Regions from separate parts of the Bacillus cereus group sp. BfR-BA-01430 genome, predicted to be linked through region 1. Evidence: riboswitches for the same ligand, from Rfam matches in the RefSeq annotation. Region 1 holds a riboswitch; each other region holds the start of a gene.

Region 1 (4,220 bases):
GTTCCATCAATCGCCCGCAATACCTTTTCTGAATCGTCCATATTCGGAATAGCTTGTAATAAACTTTTCGTATACGGATGCTTCGGTGACTTAATAACTTCTTGAATCGTCCCTTTTTCTACAACACGGCCGCCATACATCACAACAACTCGATCTGCTACTTCACGCACAAGCGCAAGATCATGTGTAATTAATAGAATACTTGTATGTTGTTTTTCTTTTCTCTCTTTTAATAACCCCATAATTTGTTTTTGAATTGTTACATCCAGCGCTGTTGTCGGCTCATCTGCAATTACGAGCTTTGGGTGACAAGCAAACGCAATTGCTAAACAAATGCGCTGCCTCATACCGCCACTTAGTTGATACGGATATTGCTCAAAACGCTTTTCTGCTTCATGTATGCCTAAATCATTTAATAACTGAATCGCTATTGCTTTTGCTTCTTGTTTTGATTTCTTTTCATGCTGCAAGATCACTTCTGTAATCTGTTTTCCTACTTTCATTGTTGGATTTAATGAAGAAAGTGGGTCTTGAAATATAAAAGAAATATCTTTTCCTCGTATGTGATTCCATTCAGCTTCTTGCAAGTTTGTTAATTCGCTATTTTGAAAAGAGATTTTCCCTTCCTCAGGGCGAATTGACTCTTGATTTAAGCCAATAATCGATTGTGCTGTTACACTTTTTCCCGAACCACTTTCTCCTACAAGTGCAACAATTTCACCTTCATGAATGGAAAAAGAAACATGTTTTACAATCGGTTGTTTACGATCCTCTTTTTCAACGGCTAACGTTACGTTTTCTAAAGATAAGAGCTGCCCCATGTTTTTTCCCCTTTCGATTTTGTTTCACAATTTTTGGATCAATCGCATCCTGCAAACCATCTCCAATCACATTAAAAGCGAACATAATTAACGCAATTAGTAACGCTGGGAAAAAGAGTTGCCACCATTCCCCACTTAACAATGTTCCTAGTGCATCGTTTGTCATCGTTCCCCAACTTGCTGCTGGCGATTGTACACCCAATCCGATAAAACTTAAAAATGATTCTGAGAAAATAGCAGATGGAATCGTAAAAGATAAATTCACAATAATAATTCCAGTTAAATTCGGGATTAGGTGTTTATAAATAATTTTCATATGAGATGTTCCTAATCTCTCAGCGGCAATGACAAATTCTCTCTGTTTTAATGAAAGCACTTGCGCTCGTACAAGACGTGCCATTCCAATCCAACCCGTTAATGCAAGAGCAAGAATAATTGTAAAAAGCCCTGGTTTCATAACAATCAATAGTAAAATAACAATTAATAAATACGGTATACCATACATCACTTCGATTCCTCTTACAATCCACTCATCAATTAACGTACCGAGACGATTACGTCCTCTCACATAACCACTAAAACCACCAATCAGTACACCTAAACCGATATCAAGTGCTGCTGCGATCAATCCGACTGCTAATGAAATTTTTCCACCAGCCCATGTTCGTGCCCAAATATCTCTTCCTAAATCATCTGTACCGAACCAATGTTCACTACTTGGTTGTAGATTTGTTGCTTCTTTTATTTGTTCATTTGCACTATATGGCGTTAAACTTTCTCCGATAAGAGAGAAAATAACGATTATAAGCAAAGTGACTATCCCTATCATTGCTATTGGGTTTGATATGAGTTTTTGAAATACTTCCTTTTTCCGACTAATCGTTTGCTGTTCTTTATTAGCAGTTAATGCTTTCTTATCTTCCGCCGTCAATAGCTGATCATCGATTTCGTAAGCCCCCATTTTAATTTCCCTCCTCACGTAATAGAACGAATGCGCGGATCAATCATACGATGAATGATATCCGTAACGAAAATACATGTAATGAGCAGTGCACTATAGAAAATAGTTGTTCCCATGATAACTGGATAATCTCGGTTAAAAATACTATCTACAAAATATTTTCCTAACCCTGGAATAGAAAATATTTTCTCAATCACGAATGTTCCTGTTAACAAGCCAGCCATAAGTGGTCCGACAAAAGTAAGAACTGGAACAATAGCATTTCGAAGCGCATGTCTTATAATAATTGTTCGAATCGGTATTCCTTTTGCACGTGCTAGTTTAATATACTCACTTTGTAAAACTTCAATCATATTCGAACGAACAAATCTTGTAATAACAGCAATCGGTCCAAGCGCTAACGCAAAGGAAGGTAATATAGTATGAGCAAATGTTCCCCAAGAGGCAACCGGAAGCAACTCAAATTGAATTGCAAACAACTGAATAAATAACGGCGCTAAGATGAAACTTGGGATTGAGATACCTAAAATCGCCAGTAGACTCACACTATAGTCAATTATTTTCCCATGATATAAGGCCGCAAAAGTTCCAGCTGCAATTCCAACTAACAACGAAATAACAAATGCTTGTAATCCAATAACAGCAGATGGACCAAAGCCAGTTGTTATGATTTCTGCTACTCCTTGACCCGTGGACTGAACAGATTCTCCAAAGTCAAAATGAATAACCCCTTCCAAGTAAGCTACATATTGATTCCATAAAGGTTCATCGAGGTGATATTTAGCCCTCATATTTTGGACAACTTCCTCAGGAAAAATCTTTGCATCTGATGAAAACGGATCACCAGGTATAATATGCATAATTAAAAAAGTAGCTGTAATAATAATCCATAGTGTAAACACCATAACTGATAGTTTTTTTACAACATACACCAATATAACCCCCTAAACACATAAATTTACTTTGTTTTATTCGCAAATTTTTGCCAATTCCTCTCCTTATCCCGCAATATAAAAAGCCTTGATCTTAAAAAATAAGATCAAGGCTTTTTAATCTATTCTATGCCTATCACTTATCTTTCAAGCTTTGGTTGCTTGCTGGAATTAGCACGGTATTCTTCTTTCAGAACCCGCTGCTGAGGTTTCATAGGGCCAGTCCCTCTACCTCTCTGGATAAGTAAATTACTATATTATTCTGTAGTTCGAATTGTATATTTTGAATTATAATTCTGAAAAAACAAAAAGTCAATCCAAATGGATATTTTTAGAAAAATCAGTTTTTGCATTTTTACTTAATAGGAATATCTATCTTTCCATTCTATCGACGTTTCGACAAGAAATAATCTGCCATATACAAAACTAACCTTGCAATATGCAAGGTTAGTTTTGTGCTTCTTTTTGAAAACGTTTATAGTATGTAGAAGCTGTTGAAAAATGAACTTCTATATCACGAATTAATGATGAGTCTTCTTCTTTTGCTAATTGATCTAGCTTTTTCATCGCTTGTTCTGTTTCGTTTAAGAACCCTACATATAACTTATGCTCTTGTTCTTTTGACTTTGGTACGCGAATTTCTGTACGAATATGCTCAATGTCTTCTAACATGCTCTTTGTTACTTTCTGAACATCTTCTTTAAATTGCTTGTTGGATATCGATTTCCCGCCTTTTTCCTTCGCTTGTCCCCATAATTGCAAAGATTGATTTAATTCCTTATTCATTTTCTCATCATACTTTTCATGTACACCTTGATATACCTTCATAGCTTCTTTTTCATCTGCTGATTGTTGCACATTTTCTTTTGTTTCCTTTGTATGTTGATTTCCACCGCACCCTGCTAAAAGCAGCATGCTCCCAAGCAAGGCTGCGCCCCATAATTTTTTCATCTTTTACTCTCCTTTTATCTACCTGACAATCTTTCTATAGAAACTTACGTCATATCTCCACTTGTTATTATAACGAGAACACTTCACACTTTGCACTTTTGACCGTCATTTTCTATGCACATACCATCATTTTTGTCACAGTATCGTCACTTTATGCAGCCAATCTCACCATAGTTATCATGCGAAAAGAGGTGATTCAATTTATGTTTGAATCACCTCTTTTTTATGCGTCTATATCTTGTTTTTCCTGCAACACAAGTTTTCTTTCACTAGGCTTTGCCATGAGTAAATAGCATAAAACGGCGCCTACTTCACATAACGCAATAACAACACCCATAGGAAACGCTGTATTACTTCCCCCGATACCTACTAAAGGTGCAACAAGTGCCCCGGAGATAAATTGTAGTAGACCCAGTAATGCAGAAGCTGTTCCAGCCGCTTGTTTTTGATTTCTCATCGCAAGCGAAAAACCTGTTGTTGATACAACACCGACACTCGACACAACAAGAAATAAAGAACATAATACACCGATTAATCCGATTCCAAATATAATCG
Region 2 (4,220 bases), on a different contig from region 1:
CCGAAAAATGAATTAGCGTATCGAGCATTTTACAATGCGACAACATACGTTTGGGGGCCACCTGGAACAGGGAAGTCGTATAATTTATCACGGATTATTTCTGCGCATTATCAAAAAGGAAAATCAGTTCTTGTATTAGCTCATAGTAATGCGGCAGTGGATGTGTTGATGAGCGAAGTTACGAAGCAAATGGAGAAGAAGAATAAATGGACGCCAGGAGAAATTGTTCGTTACGGTTTTAGCCAACATGAACATATACGTAATCACGAGACATTACTTGCTTCAAGACTTGTGGAAACGACAAATGGTTCATGGGGGGAAGAAAGACTTTATTTAGAAGAGATGCGTCAAGATTTGCGTGAAAAAATACTATCTTATAAAGCGACTGCTTCTGATAAGAAACGTATGCAAGAAATTGAAGGTGAACTTCGAAAACAGAGGGCGAAAATGAAAGAAGTAGAAAGAGAGTATATTGAAAATGCACAAGTAATTGGTGCGACATTATCAAAATGCGCAATTGATGCGCTGATTTATGAACGCACATTTGATTTAGTTATAGTAGATGAAGTCAGTATGGCATATGTTCCGCAAATTGCTTTCGCAGCTTCACTTGGAAAACGAATTGTCATCTGCGGAGATTTCTTGCAGCTGCCGCCAATCGCAATGGCGAACCATGAGCTTGTTCGAAAGTGGCTTGGTGAAGATATATTTTATCATGTGGGAATTGTAGAATCTGTTAATCAATCAGAAGCACATCCCAATGTATATATGTTGCAGGAACAAAGACGGATGCATGCGGATATCGCAAAATTTACAAATTCATTTATATATAAAAATAGAGTCTATGATCATCCGTCTGTTTCAAAGCGTAAAGAACTAGCAAAATTACAACCGTTCGCAAACGAGGCAACTGTTTTATTTGATACAAGCTTAATGGGGGCTTATTCTTTAAAAGATGCTGCTTCCGGATCGCGTTTTAATATGATGTCTGGCTTAGTGGCGATGCAAATGATTTTAATCGGAGTATTAGATGGTGTTCAATCCATTGGTGTTGTGACGCCATATCGAGCGCAGTCCCGCTTTTTATCAACATGTATAAGAGAGATATTGCAAAAAACGAAATATCAAAATGTGCCAGTTTTAGCAGCAACAGTTCATAAATTTCAAGGTTCTGAAAGGGATATGATACTATTTGATACGGTTGATAGTTACCCACAAGAGCGCCCTGGTGTACTATTTTTTGATCATAAAAACCATCGCCTTGTGAATGTTGCCGTAACAAGGGCGAGAGGGAAGTTCATTCAACTGTCAGATTGTCAATATATGCGTAAAAATCTTTCAAGAAAACAAGCATTATCACAATTAACGGCTCATATAGAGCGCCACGGAAATGTGTATGATCGCACAACGTCACGTCAAGTATGGGAGCGGAAAATTACGAAGCGCTTACGTTGGTTTATGGAAATGAATTTAGAGGAACCGAAAGGGTTGCTAAAAGATATTTTGGCGGCAAAACGAAAAATTGTTCTATCGTTGCCAAGTACAAGAAAAATCGATAAGAGAGTATGGCAAGCGTTAATGCGCACGAATGCACAAGTAATAATTTATAGTGATGGCCCTATTCCGTTAAAAAACGCAAGAGTACAAAGACAAAATAAATCATTCCCGTTTGTAGTCATTGATGATGAAATTTTTTGGGCAGGAGCTCCGTTAACATCGCAAATGATGTTTGAAGGGAGCCCGGAATTTCCGTATATATGTGCAAGATTGCAAGCACCTGAAACAATTGGTGTATTAACAGGATTTTTAGATATTCGGTAAAATCCGATAGGAATTCCTTGACATTTACTCGGAATAACAATAGAATAAAAATAATTTAATATAATTTTATGAAAATTCTTATCACGAGAGGTGGAGGGACTGGCCCTATGAAGCCTCGGCAGCGGATTCTTTATGAATACTGTGCCAATTCCAGCAAGTAATAGACTTGAAAGATAAGAAAGAAGCGTAGTTTGAATGTATATGCGAAAGCCTCTTTCTATCTTTTAGGAAAGAGGCTTTTTTTACGTGTAAATAAAAGGAGGAGTAAAGGGAATGGGAACAACACAAGTAACATCACATCGTAACATCATTCAAGAGAGTATTGAAAAAAACAAAGAAAAGTATATTCAAACAAGCCATGCTATTCATGCGAATCCTGAAATCGGTAATCAAGAATTTTTCGCATCTCGAACGTTAAGTTTACTACTCGGCAGCGCAGGATTTCAATTGCAACACAATATCGCTGGACATGAAACGGGTTTTATTGCAAGGAAAAGTTCAGGGAAATCAGGGCCTACAATCGCCTTTTTAGCAGAGTATGATGCATTGCCTGGACTAGGTCATGCTTGTGGTCATAATTTAATTGGAACAATTAGCGTGGCGGCAGCGATTGCTTTATCAGAAACGCTTGAAGAGATTGGCGGTGAGATTGTTGTGTTTGGTACGCCAGCGGAAGAAGGGGGACAAAATGGAAGTGCAAAAGCTAGCTATGTGAAAGCAGGATTATTTCATCATGTTGATGCGGCGCTTATGATTCATCCTAGTGGAAAAACAGCAACAACAAGTCCGTCTCTTGCGGTAGATCCACTTGATTTTCACTTTTACGGGAAATCAGCGCATGCAGCAGCTTCACCGGAGGAAGGGATTAATGCATTAGACGCCATTATTCAACTGTACAATGGTATTAATGCACTTCGCCAACAGCTACCTGCGGATGTGAAAATTCACGGTGTGATTACAGAAGGAGGAAAGGCTCCAAATATTATTCCAGATTATGCAGCGGCTCGTTTCTTTATTCGTGCAGCAACGCGGAAAAGATGTACAGAAGTGATGGAAAAGGTGAAAAATATTGCACAAGGAGCGGCATTAGCTACTGGGACAACAGTAAAAATAGATCCATTTCAAAATGAAATTGATGAGTTGCTTATAACAAAAACATTGAATGAAGTAGTTGCTGAAGAATTAGAATTGCTTGGAGAAATCGTGCATCGAAAAGAAAGATTTGGTATTGGATCAACAGATGCAGGGAACGTCAGTCAAGTTGTTCCAACAATCCATCCATATATCAAAATTGGTCCAGACGATTTAATCGCTCATACGAATGAGTTTAGAGAAGCCGCTCGTTCTGAACTGGGAGATAAGGCGCTCATTACAGCTGCGAAAGCGCTCGCTTATACAGCATATCGTTTAATGACAGAAGAAGGAACGCTTGAGCAGGTGAAAGAAGAATTTAAAGAAGTGAAAAGAAATCAATAAAAGAACGGGGAAGAAAGAAGTTTGAAGGTATCTTTAAACTTCTTTCTGTTTTTTATAAAATATGAAATCCGTACAAAAGGAATCGAGTAGATTCATGAGAAAATGAGAAAGAGTACGTACAGCTGGATTGTGTCGCTCATAATCCGAAGTTAAATGTTTTTTACCAAAAGCACGGATATAAATATCGAAAAGATTGAACAAATAACTTTTCATTCAAGATTATTTCTTACAGTTCTCTTATATCCTTTCAGTTGTTATTCAAAATATTACAGTAAAAAAGGAATATAAAATATTTGTGCAGAATATTTAGAAAACTGGAGGTGTAAGAGAAATGAGTCAAATTGAATTAGAAAACAAAGTCTTAAAAGCAACAGCAGAGAAAGGAATTATCATTCGTTTCATTTTCGCTAGTTTTGTGGGAATATTTCTGTTTTTTGTGCCTGTTACAATCAATGGTACTTCATCTATTATGATTGACCATATTGTATCGTGGATTCGATCAGCCACTTCATTAACTGTACCGTATTATGCTTTTGGTGTGATGGTAATTGGTGCGATTTATCCTTTTTACACGAAGAAATGGAAGGCATCATTTGTGGATATTTGCTTTTCTTTTTTGAAAGTGATTGGAGTTATATTTGGGGCATTATATTGTTTGAAAGTAGGACCAACTTGGTTTTTTGCGCCGGATGTAGGACCATTTTTGTATGAAAAGTTAGTTATATCAGTAAGTTTACTCGTTCCAATCGGTTCGGCATTTTTATCGCTATTAGTAGGATATGGCTTACTTGAATTCATCGGTACGTTTTGTCGACCAATTATGAGGCCGTTATGGAAGACGCCAGGGCGCTCTGCGATTGATGCGGTTGCTTCATTTGCTGGAAGTTATTCAATTGCTCTTCTTATTACAAATCGTGTTTTTA
Region 3 (4,220 bases), on a different contig from region 1:
ATATGAAGTAAATGCACATCTAATTGAAGGGGCGTATTACCGAGTAATCTAAGTAATTGCGCCTCGGTTTCTTGCTTTTTGGGCATTAAGTTCAAAATTGCAATTTTTAAAGCTCTAATATCTTGTGTTTCTGCTCGCTCCTTTGTCATGGCAAAAATATTTTCTTCTTGCAACACTTTACGAGCTGGTAAATCCTTGTCAATTATGATTGGCATGTGTTTTGCCCCCAATTAAAGCTGCATCCAAATCAGCAATAATATCAGAAACATCTTCTATACCAACTGATAAACGAATTAAATCTGACGTAACACCGGCTAAACGTTGATCTTCTTCCGTTAACTGTCTATGTGTTGTACTAGCAGGGTGAATCACACAAGTTCTTGCATCTGCGACATGTGTTACAAGCGTTGCCAATTTCACATTTGCGATAAATTCTTTCGCCGCTTCTAGTCCGCCTTTAATTCCAAACGTTAAAACTCCACTTGCACCTTTTGATAAGTATTTTTGCGCCAATGAATAGTTTTCGTTACTCTCTAATCCTGGATAATTGACCCACTCAATACGCTCATGCTTAGAAAGCCACTTTGCGATTGCAAGAGCATTTTCACTATGACGTTCCATTCTCAAATGCAACGTTTCTAAACCAATATTGCTAATATATGCATTAAATGGGCTCATACAATTTCCATAGTCCCTTAATAATTGAACACGCGCTTTCACAATATATGCCGCTTCCCTAAAATCCTGTACATAACTTACACCGTGATAACTTGGATCAGGTTCTACAAGTTCGGGATATTTTCCATTCGTCCAATCAAAATTCCCTCCATCAATTACAACGCCACCTAATGAGCTTGCATGCCCATCAATATACTTTGTTGTAGAATGAACTACAATATTTGCTCCATGCTCAAACGCCTGACATAAATATGGCGTTGCTAATGTGTTATCAACAATAAACGGTACGTCTAGTTCTGTTGCAGCACGAGAAAATTCCTTGAAGTTCAAAACGTTCATAGCTGGATTTCCAAGTGATTCTGCATAAATAAGCTTTGTTTTATCATTGGCAAGTGCCACAATTTCATCAGCGGATAAGTTCGGATTAAAGAATGTAACATCAATCCCAAGCTTACGCAAACTAACTCCAAACAAGTTAAAAGTCCCTCCATAAACGGTTGAAGAACAAAGTAAATGGTCACCACTGCTACAAATATTTAAAATAGCAAGCATAATAGCAGCCTGGCCAGAAGCTGTTGCAACAGCGCCTACACCACCCTCTAGTTCCGCTAACTTCTGCTCAAATGCTGCAATTGTCGGATTCCCAATACGTGTATAGATATACCCTTCTGCTTCTAAATTAAAAAGCGCCGCCAAATCATCTGATGTGTCGTATTTATATGTTGTACTTTGATAAAGTGGTAGAACGCGCGGCTCCCCATTCTTTGGTGTATATCCCCCTTGCACACAGATTGTTCCTTTTCCCCATGATTCGCTCATTTCTCATACTCCCTTCTTATATAAAACAAATAAAAAAACTGCTTCTTTCCTGAATGAGAAAGAAGCAGTTTAAAAACACGCTCTAAAATTCCTTCTTATCTCTCAGGATTTATTACCTGCAGGATTTGGCACAATTCCGATATTCGGCTGTTGCCAAGGCTTCATAGGGCCTGTCCCTCCACCTTTTCTTGATAAGACTATGCAATTACCAATGATTTTATAGCAATTATTTTCTAATGTCAATTTATTTACTGAATCTTTACAAAACAATATATTAACTGTTTATTTTTCTTTTCAAAAAATTAAAATTATATAACTATACTGTTTTTCATATCCTATATAACAATAACAAACAAGTATCTCTTAGTAACTACTTTATCATCACAGCTGTGCCATAACCGATTCACTCTGTCAACCCTTGCCCAGCGGTCATCTCAAAGCGCAGACCAACAATAGCATTGGCCCCTAATCTTTGTCTCTTTCTCCAAACGTCCTTTTACCATTTTCTTAGAAATCCTCTAGTATTTCTACTAGTTCTTCCTCAACAATTGACTTTAAATCTTTATTGAACAACACTTCCCGTTATGAATCCAAAAATGCCTGTAATCGTTTTTGTTGGTACTGAATCTGTAGATACCATCAACATTTTTATCCTGCTACATATATAAAAAGCAACTTTTTATTTAAATGAACATAAATTTCCAGTTTATAATAAAAAATAGATATCCTTTCAAGGGAACAATCCACTTTTTTACTTTGTACTTATTCACAACATTGATATAATGATTAAAAATGCAGTTATCATTATATCACCTGAGGGGGCTTTTACAATGACATTAAATAAAGCACTTACAATTGCTGGTTCTGACACAAGCGGTGGTGCCGGAATGCAAGCGGATTTAAAAACATTCCAAGAACTTGGTGTATACGGAATGACATCTCTTACAACAATCGTAACAATGGATCCACACAATGGCTGGGCACATAACGTATTTCCTATCCCTGTTTCTACATTAAAACCACAATTAGAAACAACAATTGAAGGTGTCGGTGTAGATGCATTAAAAACAGGTATGCTTGGATCAGTAGAGATTATCGAAATGGTTGCTGAAACAATCGAAAAACATAATCTAAAAAACGTTGTCGTAGATCCAGTTATGGTTTGTAAAGGAGCAGACGAAGCTTTACATCCTGAAACAAATGACTGCTTACGTGATGTTCTTGTACCAAAAGCATTAATTGTAACACCAAATTTATTTGAAGCATATCAATTAAGCGGTGTAAAAATTACTTCTCTTGCAGACATGAAAGAAGCAGCGAAAAAAATTCATGCTTTAGGTGCAAAATATGTACTGATTAAAGGCGGTAACAAATTAGGTACAGAAACAGCAATTGATGTATTATATGATGGTGAAACATTTGAACTTTTAGAATCAGAAAAAATTGATACAACAAATACACATGGTGCAGGTTGCACATACTCAGCAGCCATTACAGCTGAACTTGCAAAAGGTAAATCTGTAAAAGAAGCTGTAAAAGTTGCGAAGGAATTCATTACTGCGGCGATTCGTCATTCGTTTAAAATCAACGAATATGTAGGCCCAACACATCACGGTGCATATCGTAAATTTGCCGGAAAAGAACTTGTATAACGACGCAAAAATAAAGCTATCAAACGGTAGCTTTATTTTTTTCTGTTCCACGTGAAACGTAAACCGAAGAAGAAGAGCGAAACCCCGCTCTTCTTCTTAACAACATCTTGATACTTTTCCGCCTTTTGCATTAAATCTTGCTTCTTGTGCCTCTGCAAAAAATTGTTTTCGGCATAAAATGGGATCTCCAGGATGATTTTCTTTCATATGAGTGACATATGTTTCATAACTTGGAACGCCAACAAGCAAGCTAATGAATTGTTTTCTTGCTCCCCATATGTTTCCTAATTTTTTAAGCATAATTTCTCGACTCACTTTCATCTCTTGGAATATATGGTGCTTCTTTTAATGGTGTAGCTTTGTTTTGCAACACACGAATCCATATACGAATTGCAGAAATTAGAACTGCTATGACGACTAACATGAAAATTCCACAAAGTGCCGCATCAATATAATCATTGAAAATGATTTGTTTCATTTGTGCGATATTTTTTGCTGGTGCTACTATTTTTCCTTCATCTAGTGCACCTTGAAATACTTTTGCATGCGATAAAAATCCGATTTTAGGATTTTCATGGAACAGCTTTTGATAACCAGCTGTCATTGTTACAATTAGCAATCCGATTGTTGGGATAAGCGTTACCCAAACGTATAGCTTTTTACCCATTTTGAATAAAATAGTTGTTCCAAGTAATAAAGCAATTCCAGCTAGCATTTGGTTAGCAATACCGAAGAGTGGCCATAATGTATTAATGCCACCAAGAGGATCCACTACTCCCTGATATAAGAAGTAACCCCATCCTAATACGCATAATGTTGTGGCGGTCACATTTGCTACTGTGGAATCTGTTCTTGCAAACGGCTTATATACATGCCCTAATATATCTTGAATCATAAAACGGCCTATGCGTGTTCCTGCATCAATTGTCGTTAAAATAAATAGTGCTTCAAATAAAATGGCGAAGTGATACCAAAATGCCATCATCGCTGTACCGCCCAATATTTGTGAAAAGATATAAGCCATTCCGATTGCTAATGTTGGTGCACCACCTGTTCGAGATAATATCGTTT

What was found. A riboswitch is a leader RNA that binds a small molecule or an ion and turns the genes downstream of it on or off. The one in region 1 is predicted to bind S-adenosylmethionine.
Region 2: linked by a shared signal. The riboswitch ahead of MR058_RS06840 (M20 family metallopeptidase) and the one ahead of MR058_RS18770 (ABC transporter permease) in region 1 are both predicted to bind S-adenosylmethionine.
Region 3: linked by a shared signal. The riboswitch ahead of MR058_RS17225 (bifunctional O-acetylhomoserine aminocarboxypropyltransferase/cysteine synthase) and the one ahead of MR058_RS18770 (ABC transporter permease) in region 1 are both predicted to bind S-adenosylmethionine.

The regions. Positions count from the first base shown of each region.
Region 1 is NZ_JAKUEW010000014.1:31,228-35,447, forward strand. It holds gene MR058_RS18760 (ABC transporter ATP-binding protein) at 1-821, opposite strand, end outside; gene MR058_RS18765 (ABC transporter permease) at 778-1,782, opposite strand; gene MR058_RS18770 (ABC transporter permease) at 1,797-2,714, opposite strand; SAM riboswitch class I at 2,852-2,961, opposite strand; gene MR058_RS18775 (hypothetical protein) at 3,162-3,665, opposite strand; gene MR058_RS18780 (multidrug effflux MFS transporter) at 3,889-4,220, opposite strand, start outside.
Region 2 is NZ_JAKUEW010000002.1:463,137-467,356, reverse strand. It holds gene MR058_RS06845 (AAA domain-containing protein) at 1-1,821, shown strand, start outside; SAM riboswitch class I at 1,897-2,001, shown strand; gene MR058_RS06840 (M20 family metallopeptidase) at 2,095-3,297, shown strand; gene MR058_RS06835 (YjiH family protein) at 3,629-4,220, shown strand, end outside.
Region 3 is NZ_JAKUEW010000011.1:86,449-90,668, reverse strand. It holds gene metA (homoserine O-acetyltransferase MetA) at 1-215, opposite strand, end outside; gene MR058_RS17225 (bifunctional O-acetylhomoserine aminocarboxypropyltransferase/cysteine synthase) at 199-1,497, opposite strand; SAM riboswitch class I at 1,590-1,695, opposite strand; partial or broken gene MR058_RS23725 (heavy metal-binding domain-containing protein) at 1,901-2,143, opposite strand; gene pdxK (pyridoxine/pyridoxal/pyridoxamine kinase) at 2,328-3,149, shown strand; gene MR058_RS17215 (YbdD/YjiX family protein) at 3,246-3,449, opposite strand; gene MR058_RS17210 (carbon starvation CstA family protein) at 3,442-4,220, opposite strand, start outside.